Regions from separate parts of the Pseudoalteromonas sp. R86517 genome, predicted to be linked through region 2. Evidence: riboswitches for the same ligand, from Rfam matches in the RefSeq annotation. Region 2 holds a riboswitch; the other holds the start of a gene.

Region 1 (7,417 bases), 1.9 Mb from region 2:
ATCATCAGTGTTTGTCTCGCCGGTTACTTTAAATACAGTAACAGAGATTTTTTCAGCAACAGCTGGCTTGTTAGTAAACCATTCAGCGTCTGCCCAAGATTGAATAATCTTTTTAGCGTGCTCGTTGCCTGCTTTTGCTTTTTCTTCTACGTCGTAAAATGCATCAAACATTAATAATGTGTTTGATAGGCCTTTTACAGCGATAGGCGCAAGTGTTTCGTCATCAAGTAGCTCAATCATTGGGGCGATGTTGTAACCACCTAACATTGTACCTAATAATTCTGCTGCTTTTTCTTTAGATACTAATGGAGATTGTGCTTCGCCTTTAGCAACTGCCGCTAAAAAGCCTGCTTTGATGTATGCTGCATCATCAACGCCTGGTGGTACGCGGTTGATTAGTAAATCTAAGATGAACTCTTCTTCACCCGCTGGTGGGTTTTTAATTAGTTCAATAAGATCAGCCGTTTGCTGAGCATCTAATGGCGCTGGTACGATACCTAACGCGGCACGTTCTTCTACGTGTTTACGATATTCTTGTAGCACAATATTGCCCTCTTGGTGACGTGAAAGTATTCGGTAGCGCCTCATGCGCAAAAAAAGTAACCCAATACTTATAGTATTCTAACGCGGGATTATAAAGCTTTTATGTATAGATGAAAATCCATCCAGCTAAGCAACTGATTATACCGACTATAAATATTATGAATAGTGGTAAGCGTAAATTCTATTTTCGTGAATGTTTGTTAAGTAATAATCATTCTTGTTTAATCAAATTAATACTGCATATGCTGTTTTAAAGGCATAAAAAAACCCAGCACTAAGCTGGGTTTTTAAAATAAAGTAAGTAACTATTAACGCTTAACTTTTACACGTTCAATAGATTTTACATGTGCTTCTACACGACGGTTTTCAGCGTGAGCTTCTTTCGTGTTAGCTGTGTTTTTAAGACGTTCTTCACCTAGACCGACAGTTGTAATGCGATCTTCAGCAATGCCATCTTTAATTAGCTCTTGTGCTACATCATCAGCACGCTTTTTAGAAAGCATCTTGTTGTAGTTTGCGTTACCTACCGCTGACGCGTGGCCTTCAAGTAGTACAGTTGTATCTTCGTGCTCTTTTAAGAACTCAGATACTGATGCAATATCGTCAAAGTAACGTTGACCAACTTGTGCAGAATCATGTGGGAAAGTAACTAATAAGCTTGTTGTTACTTCACGGTCTTCGTATAAAGTACAGCCATCGCCATCAACAGCGTCTGTCATTGGCGTGTTAGGACATTTATCATCTTTATCTAGGATGTTGTCGTTGTCGCTGTCTTTAGGTTCTACAGGTACTTCTACTACTGCTGTAGGCGCTGGTTCTACAGGCTGTGCAGGCATAGAGTTTTGGCCAAATAAGTAGTTAATACCAATTTTAGCACCTACATCTGTGTAACCTTTATCAAGACCTTGGTATACCGCAGTTTCAGCGTTTACGAAAAAGCCATCAGTAATAAAGTGTTGGTAACCAACACCTGCGTTTAAGAATGTGTTGTCATCTACTACGTCCATTTCTTTAATACCGAATAGACCGTAGAAAGGACCGCCGTCAAGGTGGTAAAGCGCATCAATACCGTAACGCTCGCCGTCGATATTATTACGATTGCCCGCAGCTTTATCGAACGCGTTAAAGTTCATATCTGCATACTCAAGGCGTGCGCTCCAGTAATCGCTGAAACGGTAACCTGCTTCTACACCCCAACCAGTTGACTCGTTTACGTCAAGGCCAGCTTGAGCGCGCATGTTTTCCCATGACGCATCATAGTAGTCACCAAATGCACCAATGTAGAAACCTTCTTCTTTATCGGCAGCGAATGTAGACGCGCTAGTTGCAGCTAACGCAATTGCAATTGTAAGTGATTTTAATTTCATTGTTTTCTTCCCATTTTAACAACTTAGAAAATTGTAGCTAATCAATACTAGCTCAACCAGTTTTGTACACACTACCCGAGCTTTTGTTAATCGATACTTAACGAAAAATAAAGTTTATAAATTTTTTCAACGATCTACAGGCATTCCAACCACCAATTGTAGGTTAAGTAAAAATTTTTACCTAATCTGCAATTAATAAATTATGGTAATTTATAAATAGTTACTTTTTATGAATGCGCACAATAACACCGAGTGTGTAACTGCTCAATCATTGTACACTGCATTATTTAAAAATGACTATTTATAATCAAAAACTTACAATTAATTACAATACTTAAGTACCGCAAAAAGTTTGATAGCCCTTGTCATCTTTACCTGTCTCTTGAAAGCGGGCTAAGTTAGCTGATTTATCATATGGGTTACTCATCACCGTTAACAAGTCGCTTAGCAGCTCGCTCTCGCCGTGTTGATTATATTGCGCAAGGATTTCTTCGACGATGTGATTACGCGGTATAACCCTTGGGTTAGCCGCTCTCATTAGGTTATAGCTGTTTTCATCACATCTTTTTTGCCATAACTGGGCCCATTGCGTTAATTCATTTGGCACTTTGCCACCCTTTAGTGACTCAGTTAGGGCATCAAAGGTATTGGTGTAATCGAGCTTATGCTCTTGAAATAACAATAATAACTTACTTACAAGCTCTACATCGTCTTCGTTATAACCTGCTAAGCCTAATTTTTGTGCCCACATTTGATTATATTGCTCGTTAAATAACGTAGAAAACTGATTAATTAGCGGCGTCATTAAACTTACAGCTTGTTCGTCATCTTCATCTATTAGCGGTATTAGGCTTTCGGCTAAACGCGCGCAGTTCCAACTTACAATATTTGGCTGATTACCATAGGCATAGCGACCTTGCTTATCAATTGAGCTAAACACGGTATCAAAATCAAAGGTATTCATCATTGCACACGGGCCGTAGTCGATAGTTTCGCCGCTTATCAAGGTATTATCAGTATTCATAACGCCATGAATAAAGCCTACTCGCATCCAGCTAATAACCAGCGCTAGCTGACTATTTATAACGGCTGCTAAAAAGTCTAAATAGCGCTGAGCCCCTGTTGATTGAATACTTGGGTAATGACGCTCAATGGCTACATCAGCTAATTTTTTTAATCCCTTTACATCACCTTGAGTTGCTAAATACTGAAACGAGCCAACGCGAATATGGCTACTTGCTAAGCGGGTAACAATTGCGCCTGGTTGCGGCGGATTACGATAAACAGCTTCACCTGTGCCTACAACAGCCAAACACCGCGTGGTTTTAATCCCTAAGCCGTGCATAGCTTCGCTCATAATATACTCGCGAATAGCGGGGCCTAGTGCACATCGCCCATCGCCTCCTCTTGAAAAAGGAGTGGCGCCTGAGCCTTTTAACTGAATATCCCACAGCTGATTTTTATCATCGCTGATAGCCCCCAGTAAGTGCGCTCGCCCATCACCCAAGCGCGGCGAAAAGTGCCCAAACTGATGCCCAGAATAGCCAAGCGCTACAGCACATAACGGTTGAGGCTCGTTACCAGCAAAAGTACTGGCGCGCAGCGCAGGCTCAACATCTATATTAAACTGCTGTGCTAACGCTTCGTTCCACAGCAGCAATTGCGGGGCAGCAACGCTTGAAGGTTGATCCTCTATTGCAAAGTTATCTGCTATGTCTGTGTATCTTGGCACTAGTTTCATGGTTAATCCTCTGTTTGTTGGCTTATGCCTACGCGATTGTCGCCCACGCTGTAAGCCACAATTAAGCTAAGTTCTTGCAGGCTCAAACCACTTTGCTTTTGCATTTCGTTAAAAAACGCCTGTGCGGCAGTGAGCGATTTTTTAGTTTGCAGGCCGCCATCTATAATTTTGTGCGCTCTTAGGTAACTTTCTACATCTCGCGAAAGTAAAAAAGTATCTTTACCAAGCGCTCTTAAGGCATACGGGCCTGTATTGCCGCCCAAACGGGCGCCGTGTTTTTTTAAATGCGCCCATAAACCAATAATGTCATCGCCTGGCCAGTTAGCTACAAACTTGCTAAAACTGCCATGTTGCTGAGCTATTTCGTGGATCATGTAGGCATTTTCAGGAATTGTTTTTACTTTTTTATAATTACGAATAATGCGCTCATCAGTTGCTTTTTGCTCGAGCATATCGGGCGGCATCATAAGTAATTTATCAACACTAAATTGCCAAAAAACCTCTCTAAAACCTGGCCATTTACTGTTTATTACCGACCAGTAAAACCCGCTTTGAAATACTTTTCGGGTAAACTCTTCAAGCCAATCGTCGTCACTTAATGCGCTTAATGCTTTTTTAGATAAGGGTTTTGCGAGTAATAACTTAAGCATTTTTTCAGAACCTTTTCGCTCTACTGCTCGCTTATAAATATCGCTAAATTTTTCCATACTTATTAAATACCTCATCACTGCTCATAGGGTTAGTTTACGAGAAAAGCAGCCAATACGTAACCACCCACATTTTCGATGAACTAATCTGTATCCTGCAACTTGACACCTAGACGGCTAAAATGTTTTAATCGCCGCAATTACCCTATTTAAATTGTATTTTGTTAAACCTTTTGCGGTTAAACAAAATACAAAGGGCTAGAAGAGGTGCGTTATTCAGGTAGCGTATGTTAGGAGCGCAAACTCCAGTGAGCATATGTGAGGGGAATACCGCCGAGAGGTAAACGCTTTTGCGAAGCAATTACTTCGGGCGACTAGGTTGAATCCTAGCGACTGTCACCAATAGCTGTTTTAGAGCAGCTTATTAGTTTGGTGGAGAGCTTCTGGTCTTAAATAATAAGGCCGTGCGCCCTATTATTTTAAGCCCATTCGCTCTTCGAATACTGTTCGAATGACGTTAATGCGGCTCACATCATACAGCCTCCTTAATATCTCGAACACCTTATAGGTTCGTAAGAGATGATTCACAACTTCAATTTAGACGACTACGCACTGTGGACAGCGCTTGTTACGCCGTTTGATCAACAAGGTAATGTTGACTACGACACGCTCACAACACTTGTTAGCGAACAAGAAGCGGCACACAACGGTATTTTACTGCTCGGTAGCACAGGTGAAGGCTTAGCCCTTACACTTAAAGAGCAGCAAGGCATTGTTGAGCACGTGTGCCAATTAAAACCCAGTGTACCGCTTATGGTTGCTGTTGGTGGTAGTAACTTGGCCCAACAAAAAGAATGGGTTAGCTACTGTAACCAATTACCTATTCACAGCTACTTATTAGGCTCGCCTCTTTATGCAAAACCAGGGGCTGTAGGTCAAACACATTGGTACGAAAGCTTATTAAACGAAAGCGCGCATCCGTGTATGTTGTACAACGTACCTGGGCGCAGCGGTGTAAGCATTCCTATCGAAACCATTGAAAACTTAAAAGCGCACCCAAAACTGTGGGCTTTAAAAGAAGCCAGTGGCAACATCACCCAATTTGAAGCATACCGACAAGCCGCGCCTAATTTAGCGCTATACAGTGGCGACGATGCACTTATGCCCTACTTTGCCCAAGCAGGTGCAAAAGGCTTAGTTTCGGTTGCGGCCAATGCATGGCCTTTGCAAACACACGAATTTGTAAAGCGCAGCCTAAGCGGTCAACACCCCAATTTATTTGCTCAGTGGACTCGCGCTATCAATAGCCTATTTGCTGTAGCAAACCCTATTCCCGTTAAAGTGCTAATGCACCAGCAAGGGCGTTTAAATAGCCCACTGTTGCGCCCACCTTTAACGCATCTTGAGTTAACGCAAACCGATTGCATCACCACTGCAAACGACACCATTTTATCTTGGCATTAAACACAGGTTTTTATAATGAGCTGGTTAGAACTACTAAATAATTTAGAATCGGGCGCAGTACGCGCAGCATCACAAAACGAAAGCGGCCAATGGGAAGCTAACGTAGAAGTAAAACAAGGCATTTTAGAAGCCTTTAAAAATGGCACTAACACAGAGTTTGCAGGCGGGTTTGTTGATAAGCACAACCTTGCACCGCAAGAATTTAGCACTGAAGATGGCGTGCGTATGGTACCAGGTGGCACCAGTGTTCGCCGCGGTGCCTACGTAGCTAAAGGCACTATTATTATGCCACCAGCGTACGTAAATATTGGCGCATACATCGACGAAGGTACTATGGTTGATAGCCACGCATTAGTGGGTTCATGTGCACAAGTTGGTAAAAATGTACATTTAAGCGCGGCTGTTCAACTTGGTGGTGTACTTGAGCCAATTGGGGCAAGCCCTGTAGTGGTTGAAGACGATGCGTTTATTGGCGCAGGTTGTGTTATTGTTGAAGGCGTAGTGGTTAAAAAAGGCGCTGTACTTGCACCAGGTGTGCGTTTATCTGCAACTATTCCGGTTTACGACTGTGTTAACGAGCGCCAGCTAGATAAAGGCGAGCCAATTCCAGAGTACGCTATTGTAATACCAGGTTCTCGCCCTGCGTCTAACGAATGGGCTCGTGAGCAAGGCCTAAGCATGTCGTGTGCACTCATTGTTAAATACCGCGACGAGCAAAGCGATGCATCGTTATTGCTAGAAGAGGTTTTACGATAATGAGCTTTTTGAGCACGCCTATCAAGGCCGCCGTAAATACACTTACTCAGCAACTTGATACACCTTTTTTTGTTTACGACTTAGACAAACTAAACGCACACCTTACCCGTTTAGTTGCGCAAACCGATGTAAAGCTTTGGTATGCGGTAAAAGCCAATCCGCTTTCTAAGGTTATTCAATGCCTAGACAGCGCCGGATTTAACTTTGACGTAGCAAGTAAAGGTGAGCTTGAACAAGTCCTTGCACAAGGTATTAGTTCACAGCGCGTGCTCAACACAGGGCCTGCAAAGAGCCCTAAACAAATTAAACACTTTATTGAGCGCGGCGTGCGTATTTTTGTTGCCGAAAGCCTCAATCAAGTACGTTGGTTAAACCAGCAAGCGCAGCTGCAAAATACGCAGCTGCAAGTATTACTGCGTGTGCAATTACGCTGGCCAGAAGGTGAAAAAAACCCATTAGGGGGTGACAGCCTTACTCCGTTTGGGCTTGGTTGCGATGAATGGCAAGCGCTCAATACTGGCGATTACCCAGCACTTAATTTTGATGGCCTGCATATTTTTCAGTGGGGCAACATGCTTAGCACGCAAAAGCTAAGCGAGCTGTGGTCGCAAATGATTGCACCGCTTACCACCTTGGCTAATAACTTAAATATAAACCTTAAAATTTTAGACTTAGGCGGCGGTTTAGGTATTCCTTACACATCAAACGATGCAACACTTGAGTGGGATGGATTAATCACCGCGCTGGCAAAAATTAAAAAAGATGCGGGTGTAGACGAGCTTTGGATGGAGCTTGGACGTTACGCTGTAGGCGAATGCGGACATTACGCGAACCCCGTCGTTGAGTGCAAACAAAACTACGGGCAACAGCAAGTTATTTTAACCGGTGGTATTAACCAC
Region 2 (7,417 bases):
ACACTGGTATCAAGTAGTGCAACGCTTGCAGTTAGTTTTGGCAGATTTGCATCTGGCTGCAGGTACGAGCCATAAATCATCATGCAGCCAACCCCTAATGAGAGCGAAAAAAACGCCTGCCCCATTGCAGCAATAATTAAATTTGGGTCAAGCACTTGGCTAAAATTAGGAATTAAATAAGCGGCAAACCCTTCGCTGGCGCCTTCTAAACTGGCTATATAAAAAATTAAGCCTATTAGTAGCACCAACAACAATGGCATTAAACGACGTGACCAGGTTTCAATCCCCGATTTAACCCCTTTTAAAATAATACTGGCGGTTAAAATAAGCATAAGCGGCGTAAATATAAAATTACGCACCATAGAGTCGCTGTGCAAAAATTCGCTTGCTGCGGTAAAACCAAAAAATGTAGTAATAGGCTCTATCGCGTAAGAGAGCATCCACCCAGCTACAATAGAATAAAAGCTAAGCATAACCACAGCGCCCGCAAGGCCAATATATCCTGCGGCAGCCCCTACTTTTTTGTTGGTATTTTGCCACGCATTACCCAATGCTTTTACTGGGTTTGCTTGCGCTTGGTGGCCTAAATAAAGTTCGGTATAAAGCGCAGGTAGCGCAAGTAAAAATATAACTACAAAGTAAACCAATAAAAATGCACCGCCACCATGGTTGGCCGCCTGCGTAGGAAAACCCCAAATATTACCTAAACCCACTGCTGCGCCTGCAGCGGCTAAAACAAAACCAAAACGGCTTTGAAATCCATCACGCACTTGTGCCATACATCTACAAATTCTGTTATTCTTTGATTATTGTGAATTAAACCATATTTAATGCCAACTGAGTAATAAAATTGCTTTTGGCATAAATAAGCGCTGTTAACCGCTCATAATTACAGCACTCACTTATTTTAAGCGCGTATGACTAACCACTTTTTTAAAAACACCCTAAGTATTGCTCCCTCTTTTTATAGCGATTTACCCCCTAGCAACAATACTATTTTAGTGTTTAATGCCAACACACTTAATGTAGAACACCTTGATTTAACCCAGTACCTAAGCCCATTTGAGCTAAGCGTTATAAATCGTCGTAAACGCATGCAAGCAAAGCAAGAATATCTAGCATCGCGCATATTACTAAAGCAACTTGCAAAGCATGCTCAGCCCCAATACGCACACATACCGCTTAATAAAATGAGCACCCACTTTAATGAAGAATGCTCAAAACTACAGCTCCATATAAACCACACCGTTATAAATACCTGTATTTCGCACTCGCACGGCTTAGTTGGCGTTGCACTTAATGTTACTAAGGCGGAGTTTGGCTTTGATATTGAAAAAATTAACTTAAAACGCCCATTCGAAAAGCTCGCTAAGCATTTTTATCATAAGGCTGAAATTGCCTTAATTACCGCGCCTTTGGCTATAAAAGAGCAAGCCCACCGCTTTTTTAGAATTTGGACCTTAAAAGAGGCACTCGCTAAAGCAACTAGCCGCCCAATAGCGCAATTGCTTAGCCCAAATGTATTTGATGAATTTTCTTTGTTAAACCTTACAGCATCGAGTAACACCATAACGGTTGCCAATGAGGAGTTTGATATAAGCGTGGCGCATAAAAAAAGCACCGACTGGCGGTGCTTTATACTTGATAACTTGGATACTTAATAACTTGGCTTTAAAAGCTTAAGCAGCGCTTTCTAATAATCGGCTGTGTATTGCTTGTACCACGGTATCTGATTCGCTTTGCTCTACTAAAAAGCATAAATTGTGCTTGCTTGCACCATGACAAATTAATCGAATATTAAACTCTTTTAATACGTTCATTAGGTTCATTTCGTGCTGGCGTAGCTGTATTTCAGAGCCTATAAGCGCCACTAGGGTTAAGTTATTTTCAACCGATACATGACAAAATTCGGCCAATTTATCTAAACACGCTTGCTCAAGCTCAGGTCGCGAGGCATTAGGCGCGTTATCGAGCGTAATGGCAACACTAATTTCTGAGGTAGTGACTAAGTCTACCGATATATTAAACTCACTTAAAATGGTAAATACACGGGCCAAAAAGCCACTTGCTAATAACATTTCTGGGCTTTTAAGCGTTAGCAATATTTGGTTTTTACGCTGCGTAACGGCACGAATACCTGGCTGCTGCGATTTTTCACGCTCAATCCACGTCCCCCCGCGCTCTGGCTCGCGGCTAGAGCCTACAAATACATTAATATGGCTACGGCTTGCTGGTAAAATAGTCGCAGGGTGCAATACTTTTGCGCCAAATGTCGCCATTTCTGCGGCTTCATCAAAGCTTAAACGAGCAATTGGCGTTGCCTTAGCGCATAAACGCGGGTCGGTGCTAAAAATACCCACTACATCGGTCCAAATGTGTACACTTTTAGCGTTAATAGCCTCTGCTAATAACGCCGCACTGTAGTCAGAGCCACCACGGCCAAGCGTTGTGGTTTGGCCAAATTCATCACTACCAATAAACCCTTGTGTAACTATTACTTGCTCATCTAATAACGGAATTAACAGGTCTTTAGCAGCTTGTGCAGTGGCCGCAACATCGGGCGTTGCTTTACCAAATTGGCTATCAGTTTTAAGCACTTTGCGTACATCAAACCTATCTGCATTTAAGCCTTTTAAGCGCAGCACTTGAGCAAATAAATAAGACGATAAACGCTCGCCAAAGCTAAGCAGCTCATCGTGTTGTTGATCAGTGGTGAGTGTTTCAAGGGCTAACGTTTGAAACGCTTTTAACGTCTCGTTAAAACCTACGGCTAAATCGGCATCAAGCGACAGCTCATCTAAAATAGCCTGTTGAATAGCCAATACGCCATCTATGTGTGCTTGGCGCTGCTCTTTACTAAGGTCGGGTTTGCACAGTGCAACTAAGTGGTTAGTTACGCCGGCACTGGCGCTCACAGCTACAATACGTACGCTTTTATCTGCAACAATAATTTCGCTGCAGCGACTCATCGCTTCAAAGTTTGCAACACTGGTTCCGCCAAATTTGGCAACGATGTAATCTGATTTTGCGCCTGATACTGTTTGTGGCACTGATTGGGTAGTCATTTCGTCTCCTTTCGCGGTATCCAAACCGCTAAAAAACAAGAAGAACTTGGCAAAGGAATGCAAATAAGATGTGTCCGCTGCCAGAAGCTCTCCACCTAAGTTGGTGACAGTTTTGGGGATTCAGCCCCATAAACCGAAAAACTCGGTTGACGTAACCTTGTTTTCCTCGGCGAGTACTTCCCTCTTTAATGGTTATAGGCGTTCGTCACCTACCATTAAATACCTAAGTATCGCACCTCTTCTGAATGTTGTATTAACCTGTGGCTAATAAAACAAAACCCCACTATGTAGCGGGGCTTTGAAAGTTATCGTTTAGACGTCTAGCTGTCAAGGTGTTTTAGTTAATATAACGCGAATAATTTAGCCCGGGTTTACATTGCTGGCTACTTTTACAGCGCTTAATGTAACTCGCCTGTACGCCAGCTAAAAAAATGTGTAAATTAAGCCAGTTAATAACGAGTACTTTTTATTATAAAAATATAAAAACTACGCTCTGCTTTAAGCGTAGTTAACTCATTACTAGGATGTATCACCGCATTATGATCCCAGCTAAAAAGCTGCTTAACACCCTTAGCGAACATTGGGGTGTTTTAGAGCTATTATTTAAACGTTTTAAAATGGCCGACTTTAGCCTCAAAGACGTGCAAAACGCTATTAAGCAAAAACAGCCCACATGGACAAACGAGCGCATTTACAAAGAAACAAATCGTTTGCTCAATCAAGATATACTTATTCCATTGGCTAAATCATCCCAGCTTGAAATAAACCGCGCCATTGCCGATTTTGCGACCTTTTTATTACAAGAAGAACACCTAGGTTTAGCACAAGAAATTAGCGTTTTGGTTGATGATTTAGCACGCCTAGGAAACCGATTAGATAATGCCGGCGAAATAGAAGACTATGACGATTTACGCCGCTATAGCCGCATTATGGATGATCGGGTGCGTAAAATAATGAAGCTTTACGCGCACAACGAAAACGCTATTTTAAACATTGTTGAGCAAGCTAAATCTGATCACGCGGTGCAATCTTTGCAAAAGCGCTACAAAGCGGTAATAGAAGCCTTTGACGAATACATAGAGCCGATGCTTGAAATGGTCGATATTCGCGGTGACTTTCATGCCTGTTTTACACTTATTGAGCAACAAATAAGTAAGCAAATAGAGCACATTGAACGCTCAGGTAAAGCCTACAACGACAAACGTATGCTTGAGCAATTGCGTACTCGGATACTCGAAATGCATTTAGTTGGCCGAGAAAGCTTACGCAAAAGTGCCGATATGCTTATGCCACTGCGCGAAGAGCTACGCCGTAATAACCTAATTACCCGCCAGGCAGCAAAAGTGCTGGGCCTTGTGCGTAAAAATGGCGTAGACAACATGCTAAGCGCGGTACAACCAAACTTTGTAAGCGATGCGCAGCGTTATTCGCTTGGCCAGCAGCGTCATATAGTTGCCTATATGGCAAGCTTGGTAGAATTTGAACACGAAGAATACCAGCTCCCAGAGCAACAAGACGTGCCGGCATTTGTTACGCCAAACATTCCTGATTACCACGATGTTAAAACAAGCTTTGCAAAACGCTTTAATAAAAAACGTAAAAAGCCCCAGCCATTACTGCAATTTTTAGATGAAAGCTACCCAGAATTAGACGCCGACGAAATGCTATTTTTATATCAAAAACTAGTCAGCGACAGTGAAATTCACATTAGCCAAAGCGATGAAAAAACACGCGTAAAAATTGCCGGCCAGCATTTTTCGTTATACCCATTTAATTCTGCGCCTCAGCCAGATACACAGGCAGACGAGTAACACATGACACATATAAACTTAGACGAGCTTACGCACCTACAAGCCATTAATAAAAAATTAGGTGCGGGTTACCATATTTGCGAACAAGACAACGTAATGTGGCAAGAGCTTGACCAGCACATAGAATCTTACAGCGCCTTATTTAGCGCCCTTGGCCACGATTTAAAACACGACAGCCGCGGCTTTTACTACTTTGCCAGCGACGAAAGCACGCCAAACATGGGTAAAATATCTCGTGCTATTGCACTGACTATTTACATTTTAATTGAGCACTTTGCCAATACGGGTAAAGACCCAATGCGTGCCCTATTTGATGAAGTAAACGACTTAGAACTGATGCAAACCTTAGTGCAAATTAATAAACACTTGTTTGATCAACTTGAGATATTTTCGGGCTCAGATTTACGAAAAGATGTATACCTGCGCATGGTACGTTTAGGCCTTGCCCGCGAAGTAGAAGGCGGCTTTATGCTACAAGCGCCTATTCACCGCTATATTGATGCACTTATGGAAGTAAACGAAGAAACCTACATTACAGAGGACGAGCAATGAAAAACTTATACGGACTAAGTAAACTCGCCCTACTTAATACCGCAGGCTATGCAAAATGTGTTATTCCGCTTGATAAAAGCAGCTCTATTTGTGCGCCAAACAATACCGGTAAAAGCTCGGTTATAAACGCCCTGCAATTTCCGCTAATAAACGATTTACGCTTAACCGAATGGGACGGGCACGATTTAGATGAAACCCGTAAATTTTATTTTTCATCAGATCAGTCGTACATCTTGCTTGAAGCCAACCTCCCCCATGGCTCGGTGGTTATTGGTGTAGCAGGCCTTGGTAAAATAGCCGGTTACGCGCATCAGTACTTTTGTTATCAGGGCAAACTTGATTTAGCGCAGTACACGCAAGGTAATACCATTATTAAGTTTACCAAGCTGTTTAATCATTTAAAAACGCAAGGTTACAACCCTATAGAGCTTAAAGCACAAGAGCTAAACGCCCTGCTTACCGGCGGCGCAACCCCTTTTGACGGCGACATTAATTTAAAAATGATCCCGCTAAATAACGTGCAAGACTCCGCCATTTATAAAGAAATTTTTAGGCGTATTCTTAACTTACACAAATTGGGTGCAAGCGATGTTAAACGCTTTATGCTACGTGTGTTTGAACGCCATATGTCTAACTCTAAAGTGGACTTTTACGAAGTATGGCGTCGCTCGTTTGATAAAGTAAATCGCGCTAAACGCGAATTAAAAGCGCTTGAATCAATGCAAGAGCCAATAACAGCGCTTGAATCTATGCTTGAAAACCAAACCGTGCTTAAAGGTAAGTTAGCGGCCTACGCGCCTAAAATTGATCAAGCATTAATAGACTTTGATACCTACCAAGAAGAGCAACTAAGCGAACTAGCCATTGCCCTTGAAGACATAGAGCACGAAAAACACGAGTTTGAGCAAAAGCAAAGCTTATACGTACAGCAATCGCGCGATATAGAGCGCAGGCAAACCCAAATAGAGCAATGGTTTTTAGATTACAGCGCTCTTAAAAGCGAATTTGAACTGGTAAATAAAGCCACCCTTAAAGCCAACCTTGGCCAACTTAAGCAAGACTACGAGTCACTTTCGCACTCTATTACCAGCGCACAAGGGCAAAGCCTACACACGCTTGATTACCGCATTAGCGAGACCCAAAAGCAAATTAAAAGCTTAAAACTGCAGCTTAAAAACCTTGAGTTTAATTTGTTTACTCGAATGCGCGAAGACCTATCACTTAAAGAGGTAGAAGAAATATCGCGGATTTTAAACCCCGATATTCTCTCGTTTGCCACCACCAGTAATGGCGATATAACCATTGATGATGAAGACGCCTTTGGGGAATTTTTATCGTTATTAAGCGAAAACGTTAAAGGCGGTGTACTAACCCTACCAGGGGCAAGCATTAAACTTAAAAAACTTTCCCCAGTGCAAATGCAAAGCGGCGAAAACAAAGCCCAGCTTAGCGCTCAGCTAAACGCGCTGGAACGCTCGTTAAAAGAGTTTAAACAACAGCGCGAAGTAGCCGCTAACGTGGCCGATAAACAAAAAGAAAAAGATGCGCTTTACGATGAGCTAATGAGCGCAGAGAGCGCACTAAAACGCTTAGAGCAATTCGAGGTAATGCAGCAATCGGTAGAAGCGCAATCCATGCTAAAAGAGCAGTTATTAGCAGAGCGCGAACAAGTTGACGACTACCTGCAAGACATTCAAAAAAATAGTGGCTCAATTGCTGACAGGCGCTCGTTAATTAAATCTAAGCAAGAGCAAATTAATCGCCAAACCGAGCGCCTACGCCAAGTTAAAAGCGAGCGAATCGACCACACGCTTGATTTATACAGCGGTAAAGTAACCCCGTATATGATTGATATAACAGTCGACTTTGATAACTTAAGCGACCTAGTACATCACTTTAATAAAGACTGCCAAGAGCTGCGCAACTTTGACATAAACGTGCGTAATACCTATTTGCATGTATATAACGCGGGTATTACTAAGTTCGATA

What was found. A riboswitch is a leader RNA that binds a small molecule or an ion and turns the genes downstream of it on or off. The one in region 2 is predicted to bind lysine.
Region 1: linked by a shared signal. The riboswitch ahead of dapA (4-hydroxy-tetrahydrodipicolinate synthase) and the one ahead of lysC (lysine-sensitive aspartokinase 3) in region 2 are both predicted to bind lysine.

The regions. Positions count from the first base shown of each region.
Region 1 is NZ_JAXHCB010000001.1:3,051,140-3,058,556, forward strand. It holds gene acnB (bifunctional aconitate hydratase 2/2-methylisocitrate dehydratase) at 1-543, opposite strand, end outside; gene SJY38_RS13775 (OmpA family protein) at 852-1,910, opposite strand; gene SJY38_RS13780 (YdiU family protein) at 2,245-3,651, opposite strand; gene SJY38_RS13785 (DNA-3-methyladenine glycosylase I) at 3,654-4,358, opposite strand; lysine riboswitch at 4,553-4,749, shown strand; gene dapA (4-hydroxy-tetrahydrodipicolinate synthase) at 4,878-5,762, shown strand; gene SJY38_RS13795 (2,3,4,5-tetrahydropyridine-2,6-dicarboxylate N-succinyltransferase) at 5,778-6,518, shown strand; gene SJY38_RS13800 (PLP-dependent decarboxylase) at 6,518-7,417, shown strand, end outside.
Region 2 is NZ_JAXHCB010000001.1:1,184,004-1,191,420, reverse strand. It holds gene SJY38_RS05310 (sodium-dependent transporter) at 1-779, opposite strand, end outside; gene SJY38_RS05305 (4'-phosphopantetheinyl transferase superfamily protein) at 918-1,661, shown strand; gene lysC (lysine-sensitive aspartokinase 3) at 1,680-3,065, opposite strand; lysine riboswitch at 3,142-3,314, opposite strand; gene SJY38_RS05295 (hypothetical protein) at 3,605-4,876, shown strand; gene SJY38_RS05290 (hypothetical protein) at 4,880-5,428, shown strand; gene SJY38_RS05285 (ATPase) at 5,425-7,417, shown strand, end outside.